Linked DNA regions of Microbulbifer sp. A4B17. The protein of the gene in region 1 interacts with the protein of each later gene in a pairwise test. Links are inferred from orthologs where the notes say so. Each region holds a gene or a part of one and is shown in the gene's direction. Other genes may lie near its edges.

What was found. Proteins that work in one complex are often made in the same cells at the same time.
Region 2: the proteins of BTJ40_RS16935 (region 1) and mrcB interact in binary tests that used the Escherichia coli proteins (3 or more experiments, as listed by UniProt). The link is inferred for Microbulbifer sp. A4B17 from one-to-one orthologs.

Annotation. Positions count from the first base shown.
Region 1 is NZ_CP029064.1:3,852,314-3,856,992, reverse strand. Bases 1-2,896 are described here. They hold BTJ40_RS16935 (penicillin-binding protein 2), read left to right. Parts: upstream 1-517; coding sequence 518-2,275; downstream 2,276-2,896. Other genes in these bases: BTJ40_RS16930 (UDP-N-acetylmuramoyl-L-alanyl-D-glutamate--2,6-diaminopimelate ligase), read left to right, coding at 2,272-2,896; ftsL (cell division protein FtsL), read left to right, coding at 39-329; rsmH (16S rRNA (cytosine(1402)-N(4))-methyltransferase RsmH), read left to right, coding at 1-49. Also shown: more of BTJ40_RS16930, read left to right, coding at 2,897-3,804; murF (UDP-N-acetylmuramoyl-tripeptide--D-alanyl-D-alanine ligase), read left to right, coding at 3,797-4,679. UniProt on the Escherichia coli protein: Essential cell division protein that catalyzes cross-linking of the peptidoglycan cell wall at the division septum. Required for localization of FtsN.
Region 2 is NZ_CP029064.1:552,911-561,198, forward strand. The notes cover bases 2,184-5,330. They hold mrcB (penicillin-binding protein 1B), read left to right. Parts: upstream 2,184-2,539; coding sequence 2,540-5,122; downstream 5,123-5,330. Other genes in these bases: hemB (porphobilinogen synthase), read right to left, coding at 5,166-5,330. Also shown: BTJ40_RS02440 (EAL domain-containing protein), read left to right, coding at 1-1,108; BTJ40_RS02445 (adenosine kinase), read right to left, coding at 1,159-2,157; more of hemB, read right to left, coding at 5,331-6,176; BTJ40_RS02460 (GntR family transcriptional regulator), read right to left, coding at 6,290-6,916; BTJ40_RS02465 (benzoate/H(+) symporter BenE family transporter), read right to left, coding at 6,926-8,098; hemL (glutamate-1-semialdehyde 2,1-aminomutase), read right to left, coding at 8,259-8,288. UniProt on the Escherichia coli protein: Cell wall formation. Synthesis of cross-linked peptidoglycan from the lipid intermediates.

The DNA of each region.
Region 1 (4,679 bases):
ATCTCGCAGTGCAGTAATGCGAGTGGCAGAAAAACTGGGTGGAAACTGAGTTTATGTCCGGCAAGGCTCTGCTTGGAATGGGAGTGATGTGGGTAGCGGTAATCCTATCGTCGCTTTCGGTTATTCAAAGTACCCAGCAAAGTCGGGAGTTGACCGCTGAGTTGGGTAAGGCGCAAAAAGCCCACGATGAGTTGCGCTACGAGCAGGAGCGTCTCCTTTTGGAAAAAAGTGCCTGGTCTGCCTATAGCCGGGTCGAACAGGTCGCACAAGAAAAATTAAAAATGCACATGCCTGCGCCTTCGGAACAGGTACTGGTGGTAGTGGATTAAACCCTAGCTGCCATCAGGTGAAGACGTAATTACCCCACTGTTTGCCCGGTGGGGTTTCTGCGTTTGGGGGCTTTGGCCTTTAAATAATTATAAAGAGTTTTGTATTAATTGGGTTTCGGGACTCAGGCCGGGAAAGTGACACGCTCAGCCTGGGCACAGAATAAATAGATAACGCCAACTGGAAAAACATGGGCGCAGTCAAAAAAAAGGATATTCAGCCGGGTATTGCCCGCTGGCGTTTTGCGCTGGTGGCAGTTCTGCTGTGCCTGCTCGCCCTGGCCCTGGTTTTCCATTTGGCCAGACTTCAAGTGGTGCCTGCTGCTGAGCGCGGATATCGTTTTCTGCAGGATCAGGGCCGGGCTCGTACCCTGCGCACTGAAGAAATTGCCGCGTATCGGGGCTCGATCGTCGACCGAAATGGTGAGCTTCTCGCCGTAAGTACACCGGTGCACAGTCTGTGGGCTAATCCGAAACTGTTACGCGAAATAAGTGATGAAGATTTAGTGCGCTTGGCTCGCGCGCTGGATTTACAGCCATCCAAACTGGGTGCCCGCCTGGAGAAGTACCGCAATAAAGAATTTATGTATCTGCATCGCCACCTGTCTCCAGAGGAGGCTGGGGAAGTGCTGGAGCTGGGTATTTCAGGTGTTTTCAGTAAAAAAGAATACCGGCGCTTTTACCCTGCTGGAGAGGTGGTAGCCCAGCTTCTCGGTTTTACCAATATTGATGATCGCGGCCAGGAAGGAATGGAGCTGGCCTACGATGACTGGCTGTCGGGACAGCCGGGATCCCGCCAGGTAATTAAAGACCTGAAAGGGCGTACTGTAAGAGATTTAGCGATCCACCAGGAAGCGCAACCGGGCAGGGATCTGCGTTTGTCTATCGATATGCGCCTGCAGTATTTGGCCTACCGGGAATTAAAACGAGCAGTCTCGGAAAACGGCGCCGCCTCGGGTTTTATGGTGATTCTCGATACTCACAGTGGTGATGTATTGGCTATGGCCAACCAGCCTTCATTTAATCCCAATGACCGTAAGGGCGCTAAGTCAGCAGCCATGCGCAACCGAGCCCTGATCGACCAATTTGAACCGGGCTCTACGGTAAAGCCTTTAACGGTACTGGCCGCTTTGGAAACTGGGCGCTATACGCCAAAGACAGAAATAAACACCAGCCCTGGATATATTCGCGTGCCGGGAAAAACCCTGGTGGACCCGGTTAATTACGGAAAAATAGACCTCACTAAGATTATTACTAAGTCGAGCCAGGTGGGAATTACAAAAATTGCTCTCGATTTGGAACCAAATTCTCTGCGGGGACTCTTTTATCGCTTGGGTCTGGGCGAGGCAGTGGGCAGCGGCTTCCCCGGTGAAGCACAGGGGATCTTGCCCAGTCGTAGCCGCTGGCATCCAATCGAGCGGGCTAATTTCGCCTTCGGCTACGGTTTAACAGTTAACGCTGTGCAACTGGCACAAGCCTACAGCGTGCTAGCGAATGAAGGGGTTAAGCGTCCTGTTTCCCTGGTTTTATCCGGTGACAAAGTGCCGGGCGAGCCTGAGCAGGTTATTGAGCAATCCTTGGCTGGGCAGGTTACAGCGATGTTGGAGACGGTGATTTCCCGGGGTACCGGACGCCTTGCCGCTGTAGAAGGTTATCGTGTCGCCGGCAAGACCGGTACTGTGCACAAAGTTGGCAGTAGTGGTTATGCGGATAATCGCTACCGCTCAGTATTTGCGGGCTTTATCCCCGCTGATAATCCGCGTCTTGCGGCGGTAGTTGTTATTGATGATCCCAGTCATGCCAAATATTACGGTGGTGAAGTTGCTGCACCGGTATTCGGTTCGGTGATGACTGGTGCTATGCGCCTGTTGCAGGTTCCGCCGGAAAAAATTGGATCGGCGGAAGGGCAATTGGCCGCGCAGTTAAGCGAGAGGGGTTCAAAATCGTGAGTCAGCGCGAACAACATTCTGTTTCTATCAAAGAATTAGTGCCGGGTTACGCCGGTATTCCCGATATTTCTGTCACTGGTATTGCCCTGGATAGCCGCAAGATAAAAGCGGGCGATGTATTTATGGCCTTGCGCGGTTCTGTGGTCGATGGTCGGGAATATATCGATGCGGCAATTACTGCAGGTGCTGCGGTAGTGCTTGCCGACGGCGACAAGCTGGAATGTAAAAGCCGTGGTGATATCCAGGTGGTCAGTGTTCCCGGTCTGGCAAAGCGGGTAGGGGAAATTGCCGCGCGCTTCCACGGTAATCCCAGTGCTGAAATGCACTTGGTCGGCGTGACTGGCACCAACGGTAAAACCACTTGCGCCTATTTGACTTCCCAATTACTGGCTCGCCACTTTGGCAGTGCAGCATTGATAGGCACCATCGGTAATGGTGTCTGGAAAGATAACCAAATCGAATTGCAGGAAACGGGTTTAACAACGCCTGACCCGGTGAGTTTACAAGCGGACTTTGCAAATTATCGCGATAGTGGCGTTGCCGCTGCCGCAATGGAAGTTTCTTCGCATTCCCTTTCTCAGGGACGTGTGCATGGGCTGATTTTTGATACGGCAATTTTTACCAATTTGAGCCGCGATCATTTGGATTATCACGGCAATATGGCCGCTTACGGCGCAGCCAAAGAGAAACTTTTCGGACTGCCAAAATTGAAGCGAGGAATCATTAACCTGGATGATCCGTTTGGCGCCCAGTTGGCAGAACGCTGCAAATTGCGTGGCCTGCGCGTTATTACTTATGGGCTGCAGGCGGGTGATTTATATGTTGCTGACCTGCGTCGCCATGAGCGCGGATTTTCTGTAAAGCTAAATTCCCCCTGGGGCAGCGGTGAACTGCACGCACCCTTAATCGGCGATTTCAATATTCACAATGCTCTGGCTGTCGTAGCTGCTGCAGCGGCAGAGGGCATGCCTTTTGAAGATATTCTTGACGCTTTCCCCACTATTAAAGCGGTGCCGGGGCGTATGGAGCGTGTCCTGGTTGAGGGTTCCGATGATGTGGGTGTATTGGTGGATTATGCCCATACACCAGATGCTCTTCGCGCGGCTTTAGCAGCAGCGCGCCCTTACTGTCGCGGTAATTTGTGGTGTGTTTTTGGTTGTGGCGGTGACCGGGATACGGGTAAGCGCGCGGCGATGGGGCGTATTGCCTCCGAGATGGCGGACCGTGCCATTGTGACTAGCGATAATCCCCGCAGCGAGGAACCACAAAAAATTATCGACGATATTCTCGAAGGGGCTGCCAGTAATATCGAAGTTGAAATTGATCGCGCGACAGCGATATCTCAGGCGGTATCTGCAGCACAACCGGGGGATATTGTATTGATCGCCGGTAAAGGGCACGAGAATTACCAAATTATCGGCAGTGAAAAAATTCACTTCTGCGATCGTGAGCAAGCTGCTGCAGCTCTCAAAGCCCGCGTGGATGAATCGGGCCAGTCAAGTGAAGGCAAGGAGAGCCAAGGTGATTAATTCCCTTACGTTGCAGCAACTGCAAAGCCGTTTTGGTGGTGAGTTAATCAATGGCTCTGTGGAGTTTGAACTGGTTTGTACGGATACCCGCAAGCTGGACCCCAAATCTTTATTTGTTGCTCTGGTTGGCGAAAATTTTGATGCGCACGATTTTGTCGGTGAGCTGGATGGCCAGGTATTGGGGTTGGTCGTCGATCGTGAAGTGCCCAGTTGCAGTTTACCGCAGTGGCGCGTTGAAGATACGACGGTCGCATTAGGACAAATTGGCTTACTGTGCCGTGAGCAGTTTGACGGTCCGGTTGTGGCCATCACAGGGTCCTGCGGAAAAACCACCGTTAAGGAGATGCTGTCTGCAATTTTTTCCCAGAGTCATACACCCTGTGTAACCGAGGGAAACCTGAACAACCAGTTCGGTTTACCTATGACTTTGTTTGGGCTGACAGTGCAACACGATGTGTTGATTCTCGAAATGGGAGCTAACGGCCCTGACGATATTGGCTACCTGTGTAGTATCGGCAAGCCGCAGGTGACGGCGGTAAATAACGTAATGCCAGCGCATGTCGAGGGCTTTGGTTCTGTTGATGCTATCGCAAAAGCCAAGGGCCAAATTTATACCAGTTTGGATGTATCGGCGACGGCGGTGATCAATACCGATGATGGCTATGCGAATTACTGGTTGGAGAATATGCCCGAAGGGGTAAAGACTCTGGGTATTGGCTTATCTAATGAGTGTGCTATCCATGCGGATAATATTGTATTGAATCCTAATGGTTGCCCTTCATTTGACTTGGTAATTGAAGGCGTTGCCCACCCTGTTAGCCTGAAATTGCTTGGTGAGCACAACGTTCACAACGCTCTGGTTGCTGCTGGATGTG
Region 2 (8,288 bases), 3.3 Mb from region 1 along the record:
TTGCCTGTCCAGCGATGACCTTTTTGCCCGGGTCGGCAGTGATGAATTTGCGATACTGCTGCGCGACTGCACCCTGGAGGAGGGTGGTCGAGTGGTGGCACGGCTGCGGGACTCTGTGCAGAATTTCAGTTTTCACTGGGAGGGAAATGACAGCCGTGTCGCGGTGTCCATCGGTGTTGTAGGTGTCGATCATTTTACTTCCAGTGCCAGCCAGTTACTGGCATCGGCCAACGATGCCTGTTGTAGTGCTCGAGAGCAGGGCAGAAATCGAGTTAAGCTTTTTGGTGACTCCCGCAAGGTGCTGGAGAAGCGTCGAGAGACTACCTGGGTGGCAGAAATTCACGCGGCCCTGCGAGAAGACCGCCTGATGTTGTACCGACAGCCAGTGGTTTCGCTAAAGGGGGACCGAAGTGTCCACCACTATGAAATCCTTGTGCGAATGCGTGGCCGGGACGGTGGAGTGATTTCACCGGGGCTATTTTTGCCAGCCGCAGAACGCTACGGTTTGATCGAAGAAGTGGACCGCTGGGTGATTCGTCGCGTTTTTGACTATATGGCCCAGGAGCAGCGCTTGGGTATGGGCGGAATTAATTATGCGGTCAATATTTCCGGTATTAGCTTAGGGGATGAGACCTTTGCTGATTTTGTGCTGCAGTCTTTGTCCGATGCGGGTGTAACGCCTTCGCGGGTTCAATTTGAAATTACTGAAACCAGTGCCATCAATAACCTAGAGCGGGCACTGATTTTTATCCACAAGTTGAGAGCTGCCGGTTGCAGCTTTGCCCTGGATGACTTTGGTCGCGGTGTCTCTTCCCTGGCGTATCTGCGCCAGTTGCCGGTAGATTTCCTTAAGATCGATGGAAGCTTTGTGCGCAATATGCTTGAAGATGAAATTGATAGCGCTATGGTGAGTACTATTGATCACTTGGCCAAAAGAATGGGCATCAGTACTATTGCCGAGTATGTAGAGAGTCCGGAACTGATGGATAGGCTGAGCCAGATGGGGGTGGATTATGCCCAGGGGTTCGGCATTGCGGCAGCGACGGGGTTGCCGGAACTGGATACTTACCCGGGCATCACGCATCATTCCAGAGGCTCTCAATCATAGAGCCCCTGGAAATCATGCATTCAGATGCAACGGCTGCTAGATAATTGTTACTAAACGACCGGTGCAAGTAATTCGGAGTGCTGCTCTGCCTTGAGCCGCGGTCCGTATTGGCTCACCACCTGGGCGGCAGCGCGACAGGCAAGTTCACCGGCTTCAGTAAAGGTCATCTCGCGGTTGATACCGTAGAGGAAGGCCCCGGCAAACATATCACCCGCACCATTGGTGTCGATGGCGTGGACTTCGGGGCTTTCAACTCGATGTATCTCGCTGCCATCCCAGAGCAGGGCGCCGTCGGCTCCCAGAGTGATGGCAAAGCTGCGGCAGTAATCGCGCAGGGCCTCGACAGCATCTTCTATACAGTCGGTACCGGTAAAGCCTAAAGCTTCGTCTTTATTGCAGAACAGCATATCCACACCGCCGCCGATCATCTCCCGCAGCCCTTCGCCGAAGAACTGGACCATGGCCGGGTCTGACAGGCTGAGTGCGGTTTTAACCCCGTGGGTTTCGGCTTCTTCGCGAAGCTTGATCGCTGCGGCACGGCCGGTTTCAGAGGAGACCAGATAGCCCTCGATATAGGCCCACTTGGAGCTGGACAGCGCATCGCTATCCAGCTCCGCGACCGACAGTCGCTCACTCATCCCCAGGTAAGTATTCATGCTGCGTTCGGCATCTGGGGTGATTAGCACCAGGCATTTGCCGGTGGTGCCCTGGTCGGCCTGCTTCAGCGTTTCTGGGTAGTCCACCCCGGCGCTGTTGAGGTTATTCCTGTAGAAGTCGCCATTTTCGTCAGCGGCGACCTTGCAAGAATAAAAGGTACGGAGCCCGAAATAGCTGGCAGCGATCACTGTATTGGCGCCAGAGCCGCCGCAGGCCAATGTGGCTGTGACCAGATGGTTTTGAAGGTCGTCTACCAGCTGTTGCTGGCGGGCGTCATCCACCAGGGTCATGATTCCCTTTTCCACGCCAAGGGTGCTTAAATCCTGGTCCGACACTTCGATTTCGGTATCGAGTAGGGCGGCACCTATGCCATAGAGATCGTATTGCTGCATATCATTCCTATTCGGGCTTATTGTCTACATTTCCGCCGCATTATGGACGTGATTTTGGCAAGTGCAAGGCGCGAGGCAGGGCTGGCGACAGTAAATAAAGACTTAGTCGCTTGTTACATCTTGGTGAACTAATAGGCGGTTGCTGCGGTCAATCCACGCACAGGTGTAAATAGCGCCTTCACGTGAACCATCAGGTGATAGATACTGCCAGACCTGGAATTTGGCCTGCTATTTGGGTGGGTCGTCAGTGTTGAAAGGCGCTGACAGCAAGTTATCAGCGGAGCTGCCACCTGCTGATACCTGCCTTCGACTCTCTGATCGGGCCTGCGAAACCCCGAGAGTCACTTGATGTACTGAATTGGCAGCGGGACTGAATCCTCATATGGCATCAACGAAACGCCGGCGCGTCAGAGCGTCAAAGCCCAAACGACGATATCGCTGGCTCAAGCTGCTGGTGCTGCTTGCCCTGGTGGGCTCCCTGGCGCTGGCAGCGTATATGGCTTACCTGGATGTACAGTTGCGTGAGCGACTGGACAGCCGCCAATACCAACTTCCCGCCCGTGTTTATGCCCGCCCGTTGGTGTTGCGCGAGGGTATGGCAATGCACCCGGATGAGTTGGAATCCGAATTTTCCGCCCTGAATTACCGCAAGCAGGACACCCTCAGTGAGCCTGGTTCCTGGGTTCAGGATGGGATGAGTTATAAGGTCTGGCGCAGGGATTTTATCCACGCCAATGGCCGACAGCCGGCTGCGATAGTCTCCTTCCGCCTGCGCAACGATCAAATCAGTGGTTTACGCGATGACAATGGCCGTAGTCTGGCGGAATTCCGCCTGGATGCGGCAAATATCGGCTCTTTACTGGGTGGGGGTGATGACCGCAATCCAGTGCGTTTCGATGATATTCCCCCTTTGGTAGCCAATACCCTGATCGCTGTTGAGGACCAGGACTTCCTCAATCACTTTGGTGTTTCCCCTCGTGGTATCGCCCGGGCCATGGTGGCCAATGCAAAAGCCGGACGATTGGTACAGGGGGGGTCCACGATTACCCAGCAGCTGGTCAAAAATATCTTTTTTGACCATAAGCCCAGCCTGAGGCGTAAATTCAACGAAGCGTTGATGGCCATTCTGATGGAGATACACTACGACAAGCGCTATATCCTGCAGGAATACATCAACGAGGTGTGGCTGGGACAGCAGGGTGCTCGGGGCATCTATGGCTTTGGACTGGCCTCTGAATTCTACTTTCAGCAGCCTTTGGATACTCTGGAACCCCATCAGGTAGCGCTGCTGGTAGGGTTGGCCAAAGGTGCTTCCTACTACAACCCCTGGCGCAACCCTGAACGAGCCCTGCAGAGGCGCAACACTGTATTGGAGCTGATGCTGGAACAGGGGTTGATTACCCAGGAAGAGTTCCAGAAATATTCCGCGAAGCCCCTGGGGGTGGTTAAAGGCGGTGTCGGTGCACAGAACCCCTACCCGGCCTTTACTGAGCGCTTGTTAACCGAACTCCGACCCTATTACTCCTACGAGGAGCTGCGAACTTCAGGTTTAAGGGTTTACACCACATTGGCCCCTTCGGTGCAGAAGTTGGCAGAGGAGTCTATCAGTCAGGGCGTCAGTCAGCTGGAGAAAGACCGAGGGATCAAAGCCAATTCACTCCAGGCCGCGACAGTGTTGCTGGATAATCGAAACGGTAATGTACTGGCCATGGTGGGGGATCGGAACCCGGATTATCCGGGCTTCAACCGGGCGCTGGAAGCCCGCCGCCAAGTGGGCTCCCTTATTAAGCCCGCCGTGTATCTCACCGCGCTGGAGCGACCGGAGGAATACAATCTCGCCACTCTGATTGATGATGCCCCGGTGAGAATTGAAGAAGCCGATGGCGATGTGTGGATGCCACAAAACTTCGATAAGCGCGCCCACGGGCAGATACCCCTCTATATTGCCCTGGCCAAGTCCTACAACCTGGCAACGGCCCATTTGGGACTGGATCTCGGCCTGCAGAATGTTCGCCAGACGATTCGCCGCCTGGGTGTTGAGTCCAGGCTCCCTCGGGTGCCGGCGATGTTGCTGGGTGCCGTGGAGATGACCCCGTTCGAAGTTGCCGGTATGTATCAGACGATCGCCAATAACGGTGAGACGGTACAGCCGCGCACGCTGCTCGCGGTTTCCGATGCCCAGGGAGGCCGTGTACAGCACTTCCGCCGCAAGGCTAATCGCGGTGTCGATCCTGTGCCCGCTTACCTGTTGCGCTGGGGGCTGGAGCAGGCCATGCGCGAAGGCACCGGCCGTCGTTCTGCCAAACGCTTGCCGAGCAGTATCGCTTTTGCCGGTAAAACCGGAACCACCAACAACAACCGCGACAGTTGGTTTGCGGGTTTCTCCCCGGAAGTAACGGCCGTGGTCTGGTTGGGGCGCGACGATAATGAGCGCACCCGCTTAACCGGCTCCACCGGTGCACTACCCATCTGGACAGAGATCATGCGCAAGCTGCCCCATCAACATGGGCCGGTTGAAATGCCCCGAGGAGTGGAGCTTAAGTCAGTGAACTCCCGGGGGCAGTTTATGGACCCGGATTACTGTCGCGGTGGTTATGAGATTCCTTTCTCCTACGAAAGCCAGCTGCAACCGGCGCCGGAATGTCGGGGGCAGAATCGCTGGCGCTGGTTCCGGAATCTGTTTGGCAGTGGTCGCGATGAAGCTGCTCCCAGAGAGGAAATGAGCCCTGGTTGGGGAGTAGATGCCAGCGAGCAGCAGATGCGTGATCGGCGCCGCCAACAGCTGCAAGAGCAGTTTCGTGGCGACGATGCGGAAGAATTTGGTGTTGATCCCGATTTTGACTCTGGCTTTGAAGAGGAGCCCCTGGAGTTACCTCGGGATAGCACCTTCGGTGCGGGCTCTCGCAGCGTACCGGTAGAGGAAGCTCAACCGGTGGGGCCGGATCTGGAAGATCAGTGGCCCTAAATAGATAGCGCGCGAATTAATCGCGCGCTTTTTTCATCAGCCATCAGTCCTGTAGCAGTTGAGCGGCCTCTTCAGCGAAATAGGTGAGGATGCCGTCGGCACCGGCGCGTTTAAAGGCCAGCAGGGATTCCAGAATAACTGACTCTCTCTTCAGCCAGCCATTTTCAAAGGCGGCACAGTGCATCGCATACTCTCCGCTCACCTGGTAGGCGAAAGTGGGCACCCGCAACTCCTCTTTTACCCGGCGCACTATATCCAGGTAGGGCATACCGGGTTTTACCATCACCATATCCGCGCCTTCTTGCAGATCCAGGGCGCATTCGTGCAGTGCCTCATCGGTATTTGCGGGGTCCATTTGGTAGCTCGCCTTGTTGCCACCTTTCAAGTTGCCGGCTGAGCCTACTGCATCGCGGAAAGGACCGTAGTAAGCGGAGGCATATTTAGCGGCGTAGGACATAATAAGGGTATTGCTGTGGCCTGCGCCCTCAAGAGCGTCACGAATGGCTCCAATGCGACCGTCCATCATATCTGAAGGGGCCACCATATCCGCACCGGCGGCGGCGTGGGACAGGGCCTGCTGTACCAATACTTCGACGGTCTCATCGTTGACGATATAACCGCTGTGATCCATTAGCCCATCCTGGCCGTGGCTGGTGAAAGGGTCCAGGGCTACATCGGTGATTACGCCCAATTCCGGTACTGAATCTTTCAGCTCGCGAACAGCTCTTTGCGCCAGGCCATCGGCGTCGTGGGCGGCACTGGCACAGTCGGATTTTGCCGAAGGGTCCACTACTGGAAACACTGCAATGGCAGGAATTCCCAACCCTTGAACAGCCTTCGCTTTCTCGGCCAAAAGGTCCACACTCAGGCGTTGGACACCTGGCATTGAGGCTACTTTTTGAGTTTCGTTGCGCCCCTCAATCACAAACAGTGGCAGGATCAAGTCGTCACTGCTCAATTGGGTTTCCCGCACCAGTCGACGGGAAAAATCCTTTGCGCGCAGGCGACGCAGGCGAGTGTTGGGGTAGGCACCACGGCCGAAACTTTGGCTCATCGGGAAATTACTCCGGCTATCCATAGGGCCGCAGAAACCCCGCAGCCGCAACTGGCAGCCATCATATCAAATTGCCGCAGAGGGTGATTTTGCGATTGCAGGGGGAAAGCAGTTTAAAAATGGGGCTGATGTAAGTGCTTTACCAATAGTTTGCCGGCGGCTTCTATATGTTTTGCCAACAGTGCGGCGGCCTGGTCTCCATTTCCCTCTTGGAGTGCTTTGAGAATTGCAAAGTGCTCGTCTTGACTGGTGCCCTGGTAATTCAGACCATGGGACTGGTAGCCGATATAGCGCTCACATTGCCGGTGCAGTTGCTTGACGGTACTAAATAGCGTGGGTCTTGCAGCTGCCCGGTAAATACAGGCATGGAACTCCCAATTCATTTTTCCGATCTGCTCGGCGGAGAGTTCAGGTTTGGCTTGCATGGATTCCAGAATATCTCTGGCCCGCCCCAAGATTTCTCCATTAAGGCTTTCCAGTGCCAGGGATTGCAGCAGCGGTTCCAGGCGCATGCGCATCAGGTAGAGGTCTTCCACTTCAATAGGGTCAAACTGCGGCACTGCGACGCCGCGTTTTCCGTGTCCGGTTAACCAGCCCTCATTTTTCAATCTTTGTAGAGCGTCCCTAACCGGAATACGGCTCACGGCGTAAAGCTCTGCCAGTTCGGCCTGCTTTAGTACCTGGCCGGCGGCGAAGCGCCCCTGCTGCAAGTCCGACTTAATTTTTTCGTAGAGGCCCATCGATATTTATTAATTCCTGCGCTTGAAAAACCAGTAACACACCAGCCCCCCCAGCAGTCCCCAAAAGGCAGAGCTAATGCCAAAGAGGCTGATACCGGAAGCACTTACCAGAAAAGTGATAATTCCGGCTTCGCGACTGTCGGCCTCGGCTGTTGCTCCAGCCAGGCTGCTACCAATGACGCCAATCAGTGCCAGGCCGGCGAGGCCGGCAATCAGTTCCTGGGGAAAGGCACTGAATAATGCCACAACGCCAGCGCCGCAGAGGCCCACCAACAGATAAAAAATACCGGCGGCAATGCCGGCGGTATAGCGTTTTTCGGGGTTGGGATGGGCCTCCGGGCCGGTGCAAATAGCAGCGGTAATAGCCGCCAGATTAAATGCAAAGCCACCAAATGGTGTCAGCAATAAAGAGGTGAGGCCGGTGCCACTAATAACAGGAGATATAGGCACTCTACTGTAGCCACTGGCGGCCAGGGTTGCCGCTCCGGGTAGATTCTGAGAGGTCATAGTGACGATAAAAAGAGGAAGGCCAATGCCAATTAAAGTGGAGAGGCGGAATTCTGGGGTGACCCAAACAGGGTGTGCCGCTTGCCAGCCGATCTGGGCCGATGCGATGAGTTGCAACTTCCAGCAAGTCGCCACTCCAGCCGCTAGTACCAAAATAATGGCGTAGCGAGGCGCCCAACGGCGCCCGACTAGATAGGTCAGCAACATGATGCCGACCAATAGTGGTTGTGCCTGCAGAGAAGTAAATACTGAGAGACCAAATTGCAGAAGTATGCCTGCGAGCATAGCGCTGGCAATTGGTGCCGGCACCATTCGCGCTACCCGCTCAAAGGCTCCGGACAAGCCCACGAGGAGTGTTAACAGGGCGCTAAACGCAAAAGCACCAATCGCCTCAGTAATGGGGATGCCACCTAAACTGGTGGCCAAGAGTGCAGCACCTGGAGTCGACCAAGCAGTGATTACCGGGGCGCGGTAATACCAAGAGAAGGCAATACAGGTAATGCCCATCCCCAGGCCCAGGGCGCCAATCCAGGAGGCGATCATTGCTTCACTTGCGCCAGCTGCACGCGCGGCTTCAAACACAATGGCGGCGGAACTGGCTACTCCCACCAGCACGGCGACAAAGCCTGCGCTAATGGCGGACAAGCTGGTATCTGAAAACGGTGAGCTTTTCAAAATGTATACCTTTTATATTTTGTATACATTTTTAGCTGTTAGTTTTTTGAGCGCAATAACTTTGCGGTGAAGCGACTGGGGCTTTATTGGAGGGGGGTAAAGTTAAGAGGGCAATTGAAGCAGCACCCGCAGGCTGCGGGTGCTGGAGAGAGGCAGGCAATTAGCCGAGACGGGCGAAGACGCGTTCAGC